3 regions of the Corynebacterium canis genome follow, and region 1 is predicted to be linked to each of the others. Evidence: riboswitches for the same ligand, from Rfam matches in the RefSeq annotation. Region 1 holds a riboswitch; each other region holds the start of a gene.
What was found. A riboswitch is a leader RNA that binds a small molecule or an ion and turns the genes downstream of it on or off. The one in region 1 is predicted to bind cobalamin.

Region 1 (5,491 bases):
TCCGAAGTGGCTTCGTCAGCTTCGTGGGCCGACCCAATACCGGCAAATCCACCCTTACCAATGCGCTGGTGGGGGAGAAGATCGCCATCACCGCCGACCAGCCGGAAACCACTCGCCACCCCATTCGAGGGATCGTGCATCGTGAGGACGCGCAGATCATCCTTGTGGATACGCCCGGCCTGCACCGCCCGCGCACCCTGCTTGGCGAACGTTTGAACGAGATGGTCAAGGACACCTACGCCGACGTGGATTTGATCGCCCTTACCATTCCGGCGAACGAAAAGATCGGGCCCGGGGACCGTTGGATCCTGGAGGCGGTGCGCGCCGCCGCGCCGAAAACCAAGCTCATGGGCGTGGTCACCAAGGTGGACACCGTTTCTAGGGATGCCGTTGCGGAGCAGCTGGTGGCCCTGCATGAACTCCTCGGCGGCGAGTGCGAGGTGGTACCAGTATCCGCGGTCAAGGGCGAACAAACGGACGTATTGATCGATGTGATGGTGTCCCTGCTTCCGGAGGGCCCGAAGTTCTACCCGGACGATCACGTGACCGACGACGATGCGAACACACGTATGGCCGAGCTGATCCGCGAGGCGGCGTTGAGCGGCCTGAAGGACGAGCTGCCGCACTCCGTCGCGGTGGAGATCGATGAGGTCTTGCCCAGCCAGGACCGCGAAGGGGTGCTCGATGTCCACGCCGTGATTTATGTCGAACGCGCTGGCCAAAAGCGGATCATTATGGGCAAGGATAACCGCCGCATGGGCCGCATTATTCACAACGCCCGCAAAGAGATAATCAAACTCCTGGGCCAGAACGTGTACCTGGATTTGCGCATCAAGGTGCTCAAGAACTGGCAGTCGGATCCGAAAGCGCTGGGCCGGTTAGGGTTCTAAGTGCGCCGCGCCAGCTTCCGCGATCGCGCCTTGGTGGTGCGTAGTTACGATTTCGGGGAGGCGGATCGCGTGATCGTGCTGCTCACCCGCCATCACGGGCTGGTGCGCGGCGTGGCCAAAGGGGTGCGCCGAGCCAAAAGTAGGTTCGGTTCGCGCCTGCAGCCATTCGTGGAGCTCAATGTGCAGCTGTATCCGGGGCGTTCCCTGTACACGATCACGGGCGCGGACACGCTGACCTTTTACGGCCGGGTTATCGGCGAATACGAACGCTATACCGCCGCCTGCGCCGCCCTCGAAGCGGCCGAACGTATGTGCTTTTCCGATGTCGAGGACCCGTGGCTTTTCGACGCCGCGCTCACCACCCTCGAGCGCTGCTGCGGCGCCGACGACCCCACCCTCGTCCTCGATGCCTTCCTGCTCCAGGCGATGGAGCATTCCGGCTGGGCCCCAAGCCTGTTCGATTGCGCCCAGTGCCAAAGGCCGGGCCCGCACCATGCGTTTCACCCCGGCGCCGGCGGGGCGGTGTGCGTGGCGTGCCGACCCCCGGGTTCGATAGAAGTTCCGGAATCAAGCTTGCGCCTGATGTGGTGGCTCGCGCACGATCACTGGGACGCGGTGCGCGGGGCGTCGATAAGCGCACAGGTGGCGGGCGACGCGCATCGGCTTACCCGCACACATCTCCACTGGCACCTCGAACGTGTGATTGCCTCGCTTGATGTCCACGATCAGGGGGCGGTGTCGTAGCACGGTAATATAGGCACGGTGAACTCCATTCCGCCGCAGATTCCCGCTGAATTCCTCCCCCGGCATATCGCCCTCGTAATGGATGGAAATGGCAGGTGGGCGCAGGAACGCGGGCTGAAACGCACGGAAGGACACCGTCGCGGTGAGGCCGTCCTGCTTGATGTTGTAGACGCCTGCCTAGCCTTAGGCATTCCTTACCTGTCCGCGTATGCGTTCTCTACGGAAAACTGGCGGCGCAGTGCCGACGAAGTGCGCTTCCTCATGGGCTTTAACCGCGACGTATTGCGGCGTCAGCGCGACGGGCTCCATGAAAAAGGTGTGCGAGTGCGCTGGGTGGGGCGCAGGCCCCGATTGTGGCGCGCCGTGATCCGCGAGCTGGAGGCGGCCGAGGAGCTCACCAAAGACAACACCCGAATGACGCTGGCCATGTGCGTAAACTATGGCGGCCGCGCGGAGATTATCGACGCCGCGCGGGAGATCGCTCGGCAGGCCGCTGCGGGCACCCTGCGCCCCGACGACATCACCGAGCAGAGCTTCGCACAATTTCTCGATGAACCCGACATGCCGGATGTGGATCTATTCCTGCGACCCTCCGGCGAAAAACGCACCTCTAACTTCCTCGTATGGCAGTCCGTATACGCAGAAATGGTGTACCAAGACAAACTGTTTCCCGACTTCACGGCCGCGGACCTCTACGCGGCGGTGGAAGAATATGCGCGCCGAGATCGCCGCTTCGGAGGAGTGAAATGACCGAACCCACGAGGAAGCAAATCCGCCGGTGGCAACGCTACCTGGCGAACGAACGAGCGGAAGCCGCGGTGTACCGCGAGCTGGCCATGAGCAAGGAAGGCACCGAGCGGGACATCCTGCTGGCCATCGCCGACGCCGAGTCCCGCCACGAGGAACACTGGCGGCGGCTTTTGGGCAATCATGTGGGCATGCCGCAGCGGCCCGACCTGTCCACCCTGTGCATGGGCTTTATGGCCAAACGATTCGGCAGTGTGTTCACCTTGGCGCTGATGCAATCGGCGGAGACGCGGACGCCGTACGCCAAGGACGAAGACGCCACCGCACAAATGATCGCAGACGAGCGGATTCACGCCGAAATCGTGCGCGGTTTGGCCGCTCGCGGCAGGGAAGAAATGTCCGGCAATTTCCGCGCGGCCGTGTTCGGCGCGAACGACGGCCTGGTGAGCAACCTCGCGCTGGTGCTCGGTGTGATGGCCGCCGGGGTGGATAACCGGTTGATCCTGCTCACGGGCATCTCCGGTTTGCTCTCCGGCGCGCTATCCATGGGCGCGGGGGAGTATGTGTCCGTGTGTTCGCAAAAGGAGCTGTTGGACGCTTCGACGCCGGATCCGGAAACCTCCTCCGAGGTGCCGCGCTTGGACGTGGACGCCAACGAGCTGGCCTTGGTGTACCGGGCGCGCGGCATGTCCGAAGAGGACGCCGAGGTCAAGGCGCGCCGGGTGTTTGCGGAGCTTAAGGCCACCGGCATGACCACCGAATCCGTGATCACCGAGGACGAGCCCGCGACCAGCGAGGATGCGGACGTAGTGGGCAGCGGCTGGTCGGCGGCGGTGTCGAGCTTTATGTTCTTTGGCACGGGCGCATTGGTGCCGGTGATCCCGTTCTTCTTTGGCCTGGATCAATTGGTTGCTGGTGTGCTGGCTTGCGTGCTCGTGGGCATCGCACTGATGTTCACTGGAGGCATCGTGGGTGTGCTGTCGGGGGCGTCTCCGTGGCGGCGTGGCCTGCGCCAGTTGGCCATTGGTTTGGGCGCGGCGGCGGTCACCTACGCATTAGGTAGGGCGTTCGGTGTAGCCGTCGGTTGACAGACAGCTTGGTCTATATTCTAATGTGAGGTGCGCGCTGTTGTATGCCCCCGCGTACTTCAAGGGAATCTGGTGCGAATCCAGGACTGTCCCGCAGCGGTATGTGAGAAATCCGAACGCCACCCCGAATACGGAGCCAGCACTGTCGATCGCGATGGGAAGCTGTGGCAATTAGGTACTAGCTTTTCGCTCACGAGTCCGAATACCTGCAGCGCGCCGCGATTGCGGTACTTCTGCCGCAACGCGTTCACCCCACTACGCTGACGAGGATCAGACAACGTGACTACCTACAATTTCCGCGCGACCGTTGCGTCGCCACCCCGCATCGGACCCAATCGCGAGCTCAAACATGCGTTGGAATCGCACTGGGCCGGGAACACTTCGGGCCCCACGCCGTGGGCCGTCGCCCGCGAACTCAACGCCGCCTACGCCGAACAATTGCGCGCCGCGGGCTTGGACAGCGTTCCGTGGCTGGGCATCAGCCTGTACGATCAAATGCTCGATATGACCGCCGCCTTGGGGGTATTGCCGGCGCGCTTCACCACACCCGACACCTACGCCTCCGTCGAGCAGCTGCTTGCGGCGTGCTTTGCGACGGCGCGTGGCACGGCCGAGCACCCGGCTGCGGCGATGACCAAGTGGTTTGACACCAACTACCACTACATCGTCCCCGAACTGGAGTCCGAGGTGAGCTTTAGCGCCCACCCCGAACTCTTGCTCGATGGCATCGCGGGCCCCGAGTTTCGCCCGGTATTGATCGGCCCTTACACCTTCCTGCGCCTCGCGCGCCGAGTGGCGGAGGGCCAGGCGCCGCGCCCGCTCACGCCTGCCGAGCTCAGCGACTTGCTGCCTTCGCTGACCCAGGCGTATGTCGAACTTATCGGCGCATTGGCCGCGACTGGGGTGCGCTGGATCCAGCTTGATGAGCCCGCCCTTATGCTCGATGTTCCCATCGAACATAATGACGCAATTATCGCAGCCTACGAGACGTTGGCCGGGGCCACGGAGGTCCGGCTGCTGGTAGCCACGTATTTCGGCGATGGCAATAGCGCCGTGGAATTATTGCAACGCACCCCGGTCGCTGGGATAGCCGTAGACCTTGTGACCTCCGCCGCCGATCCCGTGCCCGCATGGGATGGCACCAAGCTGCTGGTCGCAGGTGTGATCGATGGGCGCAACGTCTGGCGCACTGACCTGCGGCGCGCCAAGGAACAATTGGAGGCGCTCCAGCAACGCGGCCCGATCGCCGTGAGCACGAGCTGCTCGTTGCTCCATGTTCCTTATTCCTTGGAGCCGGAAACCGCGCTGGACGCCGAGCTTCGTCGCTGGTTGGCGTTCGGGGCGTCGAAAATCGACGAGGTGGGCACGCTGGCGCGGCTCCTCGGGGGCACGGCGCGGCCGGAAGATCAGGCGTTGGTGGAGCTTTCCGCGCGGGTGTGGGAGGAACGCCGCACCTCGCCGCGCATCCACAACGAACAGGTGCGCGATCGTGTGCGTGGGGTAACGGAGGCTGATCGGCGCCGCACCCCGTTCGATCAGCGGCCGCGCCCCGAGCTACCCGTGCTGCCGACGACCACGATCGGTTCGTTCCCGCAGACCAAGGAAATCCGCAGCGCCCGCGCTCGGCTGCGCCAAGGGGTGATTTCGGCGGCCGAATACGATTCCCAAATGGTCGCGGAAGTTCGCGCAGTTATTCGAGCGCAGGAAGAGCTCGGTTTGGATGTATTGGTGCACGGCGAGCCCGAGCGCAACGACATGGTCCAATACTTCTCCGAACAGCTGGACGGATACGCGGCCACCGATTATGGGTGGGTGCAATCCTATGGTTCGCGCTGCGTACGGCCGCCGATTCTGTACGGTGATGTTTCCCGCCCTGCCCCGATGACCGTACGTTGGTTCGAGGTCGCGCAACGGGCTACCGAGAAACCCGTCAAGGGCATGCTCACCGGCCCGGTAACCATGCTTGCCTGGTCGTTTGTGCGCGATGACCAGCCGCTTTCGGAAACCGCCGATCAGGTGGCG
Region 2 (5,491 bases), 960 kb from region 1:
GCGACCCCGAAGATTATCTGCAATTGATTCAGTGACCACGATCATTTGCAGTGGGCCGACAATACCGCCAGCTACGCCAGCCACGGCCATGCCGAGCAACACGATCCAGGAATATTGCAAGAACCCGAGGCAAATAAAGCCCAAGGTAAACAGCATCATGGTGGAGAACCACACCATCCGGCGATTATCCGAACCAATGGCCGCGATAATGCTCCCGCCGATGATCATGCCGACCGCATAGGCTGAATGCACAAAGCCCATCATGGTGGGGTTATCGATCGCCTGGAAATGCGCCGGAACCAGCAGCATGAGGTATGGGGTAACCAACACCGCGGAAATAGCAAGGGCTACCGCAAGCAAGCGAATCACTGGGATTCTGAGCACCGTCAGCCACGCTTTGATGCTCGAATCCTCCTCCATGACTTCCGCGCCTGGGTCCTTGGTAAGGCGCATCAACGCCGTCAACAACGCGGCAAGCAGCGAACAGCCTGCGGTAATCCACAGCACCTGGTTGATCGGAAGGTTCGCAAGTAAGATTCCGGCCAGCGAAGGGCCCAAAAACATGGCGATGCCCATCAGTGTTTGATTAATGCCGGAAAGCATATCCAGAGACTTGCCGGACGTGTAGGCAACGTCACCGGCGAGGGCGGCGCGGGCGGCCATGCCCGGGACGTCGCCAATCGCGCCAAGGATGCCGATCACAATAAACCAGCCGAGATTCAAACCAGCCCACGTATCAACGGCGATCAATGCCACCACGGACAAACCGCTGATCACATCGGAAATCACGCTCATGGGCTTACGGCCCACGCGGTCAATCAAATGGCCACCGTAAAAGGCGAATAGCAGCGACGGGACGGCAATGGCAGTCGCCACGACGCCCGCCGCCGCAGGGTCCCCAGTTCGTTGCAGCACCAGCCACGGCCACACGACCATGGCCACGCTATTGCCAAGCAATGATGTTCCCGCAGAAGCGAGATACAGCCAAGCAGTTTTCATGACAATACTTCCTTTCACTGCCTGGCTTACATTTCCAGATTACTGGAAATATTCCAAACCAGGCACACTCGCCGGAAGCTCCAATGCGGGCTTAATATCAGACTTCGGGGCGAGGTTGAATTTTTCCATGCCCTTGCGCACGTGCTCGGCCGCATCAATGTTCAATGGGCCCGAGGTCCACATCGCGTACGGGAGGTTGATAAAGCGGTTTTCCTTCACGGCCGGAAGGTCCTTGGTCACCGGGTTTTCCTTGAGGATCTTCACCTTCTCATCGAACTCCTGGCCGGGGTACTCAACGAACACGAATACGTCGGGCTTGGTGGAGGTCAGGTGCTCCCAGCCGACCGTCGTCCAGGTATCCTCAACGTCCTCCGCAGCGTTTTTGGCGCCAGCGGCTTCGAGGATCGCCTGCGGGGCGCCGAACTTACCGGAGGTAAAGATGGTGTCCTCGGCGGAGTCGAATACAAAAGCGACCGGCTTGGTGGTGGGCTGCTCGGCGGCTTGCAAGGTGGCGAGGCGGTCCTGCTGGTCCTTGACCACCTTGTCAGCGGTATCTTTATGGCCAGTAATTTCGCCGATATTTGCCATGTCGATTTCCACGGCCTTCCACGGGTCCACGATACCACGCTTAGTGGTGCCCTCTTGGCGGCAGGACTCGGTGAGGATATAGGAATCAATACCCTGTTCCTTCAGCGAATCCGGGGTGAGGTTCTTGCCTTCATTGAAACCGTAGTTCCAGCCAGCGACGAAAATATCGGGCTGCTTGCTCACAACCTCTTCGAGGGAGGGGTATTGCTTGGCCACATCTTCGAGGCCAGCGATAACGTCCTTGCCGTACTTTGCGCCGAGGATATCCACGTCGCGCTGGACCGAACTGACGTACTTGATATTGTCTTGGGCGCCAGCGGACAACACGATGGAAATGATATTTCCATCGTTAACGAACAGGTTATCGGCCTTTTCAAAGGTGACTTCCTGGCCGCAGTTTTCTACGGTAACCCCACCAGCCGCGGCGGCAGACGTACTGGGGGACGTGGACTCGCCGCAAGCCGACAGCAGCAATGCGGAGCTGGCAAGCAATGCCAAAGTGTACTTCTTCATGGGTTTCTCCTTATTTAGAGTGAATCGACGATGAGATGCGTGCGCGTAGCCTCGGGAAGTTTCGCGAGCATCGCCTGCACATCAAAAACGCGACGCAGGTTTTCTGGGACCAGCACTTCCTCCGGCGCACCCGCCGCAAGCATGGTGCCCTGGTGAAGCACCACAACCTGGTCGAAGTGAGAGACGGCAAGGTCTAGGTCATGAATCGTGGCCAAAATGGTGCGGCCGGATTCGCGCAGCACCTTCAGCAAATGCAACTGGTGGTGCACGTCTAGGTGGTTGGTGGGTTCATCAAGCAGCACCAGGTCCGTGCCCTGTGCGAACCCACGTGCTAAAAGGGCGCGGCGGCGTTGGCCACCTGACAGCTGATCGCAAGGGCGATCGGCCAAGTCCGCAACACCCACCAATTCCAGGGATTCCGCAACAATGCGGCGCTCCTCTCTGCCGCCCAGCTGCCAGGACTTCAAGTGGGGCAGGCGCCCCAGAGCCACCATTTCGGAAACAGTCAGATCTCCGGGTGGGGATTCCTCCTGCCCCACGAGCGTCATTTGGCGGGCACGGTGACGCGGGCGCATGGCGTGGACGGGCGCGCCGTCGAGAAGCACGGAGCCGGCGTGCAGGGAGGTAATGCCCGCGAGCCCGCGCAATAATGTGGATTTGCCTGCGCCGTTGACGCCGACGAGGGCGGTCATGGTGCCGCGTTCCACGGTGAAGGTGATGCCGCGGACGATGGTGGCCTTGCCGATGCCGCACGCGACGTCATCAATTACGAACATCAGTTCTGACCTCCGAAGTGGTAGCGGCCGCGGCCCATCAACACAAGGAACAATGGCGCACCCAAGACGCCGGTGACCACACCCAATGGAATCTCCTGCGGCGGTGCGGAAATACGTGCGATCACATCCACCCACAGCAAGAAGAGTGCGCCCGTGGCCATGGAAATAGGAAGCAGCCGCCAATGCAGGGAACCGACCATCATGCGCGCTAGGTGCGGAATCACCAAACCAACGAAGCCGATGCCGCCCGCCACGGCGACCATCGCGCCGACCAAAAGCGCCTGGATAAAGAACAACGCTTGGCGTAGCACACCCACTCGAACGCCAAGGGCGGCGGCGGTGTCAGGGCCTGCGGCGAGGGCGTCTAATTGATTGGAGAGCAGCATCAATGCGATCCCTCCGATAATCACAATGGCGAACGGCAACGCAAGCTTGTTCCATTGCGCACCGGCCACGGAACCGAGCATCCAGAACATGACGCCTTGGGCGGCGCGGGCGTCCGGACCCTTGAACACAAGGAAGCTCGCCATGGCCGAAAACGCCGAGGAAAGGACCACACCTGAAAGGATCAAGCGCAGCGGGGTTAAGCCTCCTTGGGCCATCGTGATGGCATACACGGTGGCGGTGGCGACGAGGGCGCCGATTAATGCGCCACCCGAAAGTGCGTACAAGCCAAGCGAGGACAGCATGCCGAACGTTAAGACGGCAGTGGCGCCGACGCTGGCACCCGCGGAAACGCCGAGCAAGTACGGGTCCGCAAGCGGGTTTCGCACGAGCGTTTGCATAGCGACGCCCGCGAGCGCAAGGCCCGCGCCCACGATCAGCGCGAGCAGCCCGCGAGGCACACGCAACTCCCACACAATGGAATCAATTGCCTGGTCAGGACCTTTTCCGCCATTGAGACGGGCCCATACCACGTCCCACACCGCCTCACTGGCGTAATCCACAGAACCAAACGTCAATGAGATGACAAAGCTCACCGCGATCAAAACCAGCAGCAGCACGAACAGCGCCACCGTGAACAGACTTCGACGCAGACCTGTCCCGGACAAACGGAACTCCTTCAACATTGCTCCGACACGTCGAACGCGGACGTGGCGAAGACTCAGCGAAGAGCCGGCAGGTTTTCGGACTCGTTGGATCACCCCACCCCCAAAGCACCTTCCCAGCCTTCACAAGGCCAGTGGTATATCCCATTTTGGGGGTAGTACCCAATCACCGCTGCGCGCCAGTTTCGGATTCACACCGAGATTCCCTTGACCAGCTCACTGACGGTAAGAATTGTATCCCACCGCAAGTTCAAACGAGCAAAACAGGTAAATTAGTGCGATATGAAGTTCAAAAATGCATCCGAAGTACGTACCGCACCTGTAGTAGCCACGGGCCTGATCGGGGGTTGGCTCACCGCCCGCGAAACCGGCGTCCGACCGATCGGTGGCGCACTCCTCACCGCCGCGGGCATTTGGGCCGCACGCAGCTGGTATGACAAGGGCGGCCTGCCGCTGGCAACCGGGTTGACCGCCGCGTATATTGCGGCTTTCGGCGTGTCCCACCCGCTGGCCAAAAAGATTGGTGCATGGCCCTCCGTGCTCGCCGTGACCAGCGGAGTTGCCGGCGCCGCGCACTTGCTTTCCGACGCCCGCTAGCACCCCCGTTCGTGGGCAGGAAATTCTCCATGTGCTATTGATTGTTTTGGTCAGAAACCCGCTACAGAAACGAAAGGACGTGTCATGCAACGCTTCAATCAGCTGCCATCGCGTCATTTCCTGTGGGGTTGTTGACCAACGAGCTCGTTAACGCCTCGCAGTCAGGATTCATTTCTGGCGGGGGCGATTTTTTATGTCCCCGCCGCAATTAGTAAAGGGGAAACCCATGGCTCGAAACCTGCGATCCCGTATCGCAGACATCAATAATCACCGGCCAAAGGTACATATTTTCGCCAGCGAAATCGAGGAATCTACCGTCGCGCAGGCGCAAGATACCGCCAAACTTCCGTTCGTATACCCGCACGTAGCGCTCATGCCCGACGCACACACCGGCCTCGGATCTTCCGTAGGCACTGTGTTCGGAACGATCGGCGCCGTGATCCCCGCCGCCGTCGGCGTGGATATCGGCTGCGGCATGATCGGCGTGCGCACCCAATTCCGCGCCGCCGACCTGGAAGGCAAGGAGCTGACCAAGCTGCGCGATGCGATCATCCGCGCGATCCCGCTCTCCCCCGGGAAATACAATCGGTGGCAGCTGGAACCCTCGGCGGACGAACGCTGCCGCGAATTGGACGCCCTGGCACGGGAAAACGACGTGAACCTGAAGCATTCACCGAACTGGCGGCAGCAGCTGGGATCCCTCGGCGGCGGGAATCATTTCATCGAACTCTGCCTCGACGAGGAAGACATGGTGTGGATGTTCCTGCACTCCGGCTCCCGCGGCGTGGGAAACAAAATCGCCCGCGCACACATCGATATCGCGCAGGCCAATATGGTGAAATGGTGGGTTCCATTGCCCAATCCGGACCTCGCCTACTTCGTCGAAGGCACCCCAGAATTCGACTCCTACCTGCGAGATCTCCACTGGGCGCAGCACTTCGCATTCCTGAACCGTGAAGAAATGATGGA
Region 3 (5,491 bases), 300 kb from region 1:
TATTGCCGATGGTTTCGGTGATGTTTGCATGGATACGTCCCATGTGTTCGTGCTCCTAGAAATCCAAAAAACGATGAGCGCGGCGGTGGGCCGCGCGGTGGCTACAGCACAGAATACATGTGCCGTTAAAGAAAATCTAGACCGTTCGGTCTAAGGGTCGGTCTGTTTGGTGGGGCGGAGGGCGAAACAGGTGGTAGGAGGCAGGTTTTGTGGGCGGTTTTGGTTTTGCAAAGGTTGGTGCCGAGCGGCGCTCAGGCAGATTTGACACGCCGACCGCTGCGCGGCGGTGTTTCCGCAGGTGGCCGAATTCGGTATGTCAGATCTGCCTGAGGTGGATGTGGCGGGGTAGATGGTGCGGGAAGATTCGACCCTCATCGTCTGGGAGGTTCTGCCGGCCCCTGCTTGCCGATAGCTTGCCCTGATAGGTTGTGTGCAGCCGTTGACCTGCGATCGTCCGGATTTTCTTCATTGGACACCTCAACGAAGAATAAAAAGACGATTTGCAGCGTTTTTGGGCTGTCATCTCTCAGGACCTTGGTAACAACCTGTTTCATCACCTTGGTGACAACCTGTCTCATGTCCTTGGTAACAGTCTGTCTCATGGCCTTGGATGCAACGAGTCTCATGACCGTGGAAACGATTTTGGTGGTGTTCGTTTTCAATTAGGTGCATGGTTCGTCCTCTTTCGCCGAATGTGCGGCGTTTAATTGTTGAATTTGATCCGTGTGCCGCGAACGGCATGAGTATTACGGAGTTTTGTGCGGTTCATGGCATTAGCCGGAAAACGTATTATGCGATCAAAAAGCGTTTTGAGCAGGAAGGATTTGGGGCGCTGCATCCGCGGTCGAGTGCGCCGCATAAGCCTGCGACTACCTATGATGAGGCTACGGTGTCGATGGTGCTTGCGATGCGGGAGCGGCTTGGCCAATTTGGTTGGGATAATGGGCCGCGATCCATTTGGTATGCGTTGATTGATCAGCCGAATGTGGTGCAGCCGATTCCTTCGGTGTCGACGATTGCTCGGATTCTGGCTGCTGCGGGTGTGGTCGCGAAGAATCCCCGGAAGCGGCCTCGCTCATCGATAGTGCGCTTCGAGCGATCCTGTGCCATGGAGTTGTGGCAGCTGGATGCGTTTTCCTATCGGCTCGCTACTCCGGCGGGCACTGTGATCACGATTTACCAGCTCATCGATGATGCAACCCGATTTGATGTGGGTACTACGTATGGCACCAAGCCGGAAAATGGGGCAGATGCGTTGAACTGTGTAGTTAACGCGATCCGTGTCTATGGGGTACCGCGCCAATTGCTGAGCGATAATGGTGGCGCGTTTAATCAGATTCGCCGGGGCCGGATCACTGCGCTGCATCGGTTTCTTGCCGTCAAGGGTTGTGAGGCCATTACTGGCCGGGCGGATCATCCCCAAACTCAAGGCAAAAACGAACGCTCCCATCAAACCTTGGTGAAGTTCCTTGATGCGCACAAGCCCAGTACTGAGGCCAAATTGAAGGAATTGCTCAGTGAATACCGGGAGTACTACAACAACAAGCGGAGGCATCAAGCACTCGGGGGTATGACCCCGAAACAGGCCTGGGACAGCATCGAACACCGCCCTAGTAGCGGCGAGCCCATCACCCAGGAGCAATTGACTGCAGAGATTGAAAAATACCGGCAGGCCCGTTCGAGCGAGTCCCCCAGCGCTGCAGATGGCCTCGACCAGGATCCAGCAATGCTGTACATCAAACCCTCGTCCAGACCACGTTTCGCGCTCGCGGGGTACTACATCAATATCCCCAAACGGCTTACCGATAAGCACTACTACGTCGTTCACACCGACGATGAATACGCGCTATTCGATTCCGTCGACGGCGTCATGGTCCTGCGAATCCCACTGCCACTAAACGTGCTCGGCGAACCGATCGGCGCCACCGTACCCCTTTGGAAAATCATCGGCGCGTACCTCCACGAGGCCCCGCCGTGGTTTCTCAAACGACAGCAGCAATGGCTACAACAACACCCCACCGCCGCTGCTGAACTAGAGGATTAACTACCCGCTCGCGCGTTACCAAGGTAATGCTACTGGTTGTCACCAAGGTGATGATACTGATTGTTACCAAGGTGATGGCACAGAGTGTTACCAAGGTCGCGAGATTCTACACAGCGTTTTTGGGCCAGATTCGTCCTGAATTTCTTCGTTAGACCCCCGAATGAAGAATAGAAAGACGAGCCCCAGGTCGGCGGTTGCACACAACCCATTGGCGGTGTGATGTGGAGGGGTTGAAGTGGCTGGCCGAGCTTCGCGCCCAGGCAGATTCGACACGCCGGCCACCGAGTGACGGCATTTCCGCAGGACGCCGAATCCGCCAGGTCAGATCTGCCTGAGGCAGATTTGTCACTGGGTAAGCGCGCAGCAAAGCCGCAGCTGAGAAGGGTTTTCGCGGCCGTTTCTGCGATGCGCGGCGCAACCCAACGCCAAGCGCTACGCAAACTAAAGCGACGTCACGCCGCACCGTCCCCCACCAAAAAGAACGCCCCATCCCCCACCAAAACGAACGCCCCATCCCCCACCAAAAAGAACGCCCCATCCCCCACCAAAAAGAACATGCCCGCGGGAAGGCGTTCGGGCGCACCTCGCGAGGAGGGCTTGGCTGGGCGGGAACGGTCCGAAGGGGCGGGCCCAAGCCGAGGCGTCGCGTGCACGCGGGCTTCCTCGCGATCCGAACTATGCCTATCCGCGGGCATGGTCGGGCTATAACATCACCGTGTTTCCGCAAAGCTTGCCGCCGGGGGCTTCGGGTCAATTGAAAGGGTGCCGCCTTTTGGGGTGAAGCGTTTCCTAGCGTTGGGCCGTTGCTGCAACAGGGGTGGAGTTATAGCGCAACTGGCAGGTATCGGACTTCCGGCGCGTGCGCCGATTACCGTTGCGGGACAGTCCCAGATTTGCACTGGATTCCCTGTTGTCCTGCGCGCGGGGTTCCGGGTGGAGTTTCGCGGGCAGACCGGTTGCGTTCTCTAGGATAGCTGGTCTCCGTGTGGCTCGTGGGGCGGGGGAGTTCGATTGGGGGCGATTGACACCCTCCGCACCCCTCCAAAAGACCGCTTTTCGACGCCCCGTCGGGCAAGATTTGCGCCCGAGGCAAGGCCCTGCGGGCGTCCGGCGGCGTGATATTGATTACGCTGTGTCCGCGCTTTGAGATTTTGAAACTCAATAAGCGTTTTCGGGATGGTGGAAAATCGTTTCAAACTGAACGGCGATAGTAAGGGCGCTGCGTAACGGAAATCGTGTTTTGCATTTCTCTGGTAGCATGCCCGCCAGCGGCGAGACGGCGCGCACCCACCTGCAAAGATGCAGCGTTGTTCTACAATTTACCCCCATAATCCACATGAATAATATGCGAAACTTGGAAGGCAATGGAAAAATATGGGGGCACCTTTTAAGGGGGAGATGTTCGATTAAGGGGGCGGCGGGTTACCCCTATTGCAAAACCAAGTGGGCAGCGTCGCCGAAAATTCTCCGGAAAAATGGGCTATGCGCACCCCCGCTGTGGCATTATACTTCACCTCTAAGAGTTTTCTTAAGTTCGAGGCGGGTGTGTTCGCGCGCGGCGCGCAGGGTGCATCCGATTACATACAGGCGTGCCGGGTACGCCGTGTAATTGTTGCAGGAGGTAAGTGTGGATTCTCAGCGCATCAAGGACGATGAGGATGCGATTCGCGCGGCGTTGACGTCGCTGAAGACTGCGACGGGTATTCCCGTGACGATGTACGCTACCGCGATGCCAGATGGGCGGTTGCAGATCGGCGCGTGGGTGGGGTTGCGGACCCCGGCGTTGCAGAACCTCATCATCGAAGCTGGGTGCGGCGTCGGCGGCCGGGTGATGACCACTCGCCGTCCCGTGGGCGTGAGCGATTACACTCGCGCCAATGTGATCAGCCACGAGTATGACAACGTCATTCAGGATGAAGGCCTGTTTTCTATCGTGGCCGTCCCAGTGATCGTGCAGCGCGAGGTTCGCGGCGTGCTGTATGTGGGCGTGCATTCGCCGGTGCGGCTGGGCGATAAGGTCATCGAAGAGGTCACCATGACGGCCCGTAGCCTCGAGCAGGATCTCGCCGTGAATGCGGCGTTCCGGCGCGCCGATGGTGGCCGTTCTGGGGCGTTGAAGTCCGGCCGCGTGATGAACGGCGCGGAGTGGGAGCAGGTGCGTTCCACGCATTCGAAGTTGCGAATGTTGGCCAACCGCGTGGGCGACGATGACCTCCGCAAGGAGTTAGAAGATCTGTGCGACCAGATGGTTACCCCTGTGCGCGTGAAGCAAACCACGAAGTTGAGCGCCCGCGAGTTGGATGTGCTCGCGTGCGTGGCGCTGGGCCACACCAATGTGGAGGCGGCCGAGGAGATGGGCATTGGCGCCGAAACCGTGAAGAGCTATCTGCGTTCCGTGATGCGCAAGCTGGGCGCGCACACCCGTTATGAGGCGGTAAACGCAGCTCGACGGATCGGCGCATTGCCGTAACCGGGGGCTTATCGACGCCCCGCCACCCCCGCGGCGTCGATAAGCGTTACCGTTGTCCGCCGGGCACCCATTGAACGTCTTCGCCGTTGTTTTCGACTCGGGCGAGGATGAACAGGAGGTCGCTGAGGCGGTTGAGGTATTTTGCGGGCAGGGTGGTCGTGGTTTCGGGGAACGCGCGGACTGCGGCCCAGGACGCCCGTTCGGCGCGACGAACGATTGTGCGTGCGGTGTGCAGCAGGGCGGATGCGGGGGTGCCACCGGGGAGGATGAACGAGGATAGTTTCGGTAGTGCAGAGTTGAAGTGGTCGCAATCCGTTTCGAGGCGATCAATGTACGCTTGTTCGATGCGGAGCGGGGGGTACTTGGGGTTTTCTTCCACGGGGGTCGCTAGGTCTGCGCCTGCGTCGAACAGCTCGTTTTGCACGCGGCGAAGGACCGCCGCAACCTCGGGCGAGGGGGCGCCTAATGCGAGCACTTGTCCTATTGCGCTGTTCGCTTCGTCGCAATCGGCGTAGGCGACGAGGCGCGGGTCGTCTTTGGGAACGCGTTCAAAGGAGGCGAGGCCGGTTGTGCCGTCGTCACCTGTGCGTGTGTAAATCTTTGTTAAATGCACAGCCATACATTCACGCTACTAGTGTAGGAGGGGTGAAAGAACGTTTTTTGGTAACCGGTGGGGCGCGGCTACAGGGCACGGTGCAGGTTTCTGGCGCGAAAAACAGCGTGCTGAAGCTGATGGCGGCGGCGTTATTGGCGGAGGGCGTAACCACCATTCATAATTGCCCCGAAATCGATGACGTTGCGCTCATGCGTGCGGTTCTTGAGGGGTTGGGGTGCGAAGTATTTATCCGCGGCACATCCGTGTATATCAAAACCCCGGCGGAGCTGCGCAGCGACGCGGACTTCGATGCGGTGCGGCAATTCCGCGCCAGCGTGTGTGTGCTCGGGCCGCTGACCGCGCGGTGCGGGCGCGCCAAGGT

Region 2: another riboswitch for cobalamin. It lies ahead of CCANI_RS05745 (FecCD family ABC transporter permease); the one in region 1 lies ahead of metE (5-methyltetrahydropteroyltriglutamate--homocysteine S-methyltransferase).
Region 3: another riboswitch for cobalamin. It lies ahead of CCANI_RS11355 (hypothetical protein); the one in region 1 lies ahead of metE (5-methyltetrahydropteroyltriglutamate--homocysteine S-methyltransferase).

What each region holds. Positions count from the first base shown of each region.
Region 1 is NZ_CP047080.1:2,262,013-2,267,503, reverse strand. It holds gene era (GTPase Era) at 1-890, shown strand, start outside; gene recO (DNA repair protein RecO) at 891-1,634, shown strand; gene CCANI_RS10045 (isoprenyl transferase) at 1,713-2,384, shown strand; gene CCANI_RS10040 (VIT1/CCC1 transporter family protein) at 2,381-3,469, shown strand; cobalamin riboswitch at 3,490-3,697, shown strand; gene metE (5-methyltetrahydropteroyltriglutamate--homocysteine S-methyltransferase) at 3,749-5,491, shown strand, end outside.
Region 2 is NZ_CP047080.1:1,302,287-1,307,777, reverse strand. It holds gene CCANI_RS05760 (MFS transporter) at 1-999, opposite strand, end outside; gene CCANI_RS05755 (ABC transporter substrate-binding protein) at 1,039-2,100, opposite strand; gene CCANI_RS05750 (ABC transporter ATP-binding protein) at 2,115-2,876, opposite strand; gene CCANI_RS05745 (FecCD family ABC transporter permease) at 2,876-3,913, opposite strand; cobalamin riboswitch at 3,978-4,156, opposite strand; gene CCANI_RS05740 (hypothetical protein) at 4,208-4,522, shown strand; gene CCANI_RS05735 (RtcB family protein) at 4,749-5,491, shown strand, end outside.
Region 3 is NZ_CP047080.1:2,566,749-2,572,239, reverse strand. It holds gene cysK (cysteine synthase A) at 1-43, opposite strand, end outside; gene CCANI_RS11365 (hypothetical protein) at 372-626, opposite strand; gene CCANI_RS11360 (helix-turn-helix domain-containing protein) at 671-2,044, shown strand; gene CCANI_RS11355 (hypothetical protein) at 2,497-2,739, opposite strand; cobalamin riboswitch at 2,864-3,016, opposite strand; gene ramA (acetate metabolism transcriptional regulator RamA) at 3,672-4,514, shown strand; gene CCANI_RS11345 (cob(I)yrinic acid a,c-diamide adenosyltransferase) at 4,561-5,133, opposite strand; gene murA (UDP-N-acetylglucosamine 1-carboxyvinyltransferase) at 5,160-5,491, shown strand, end outside.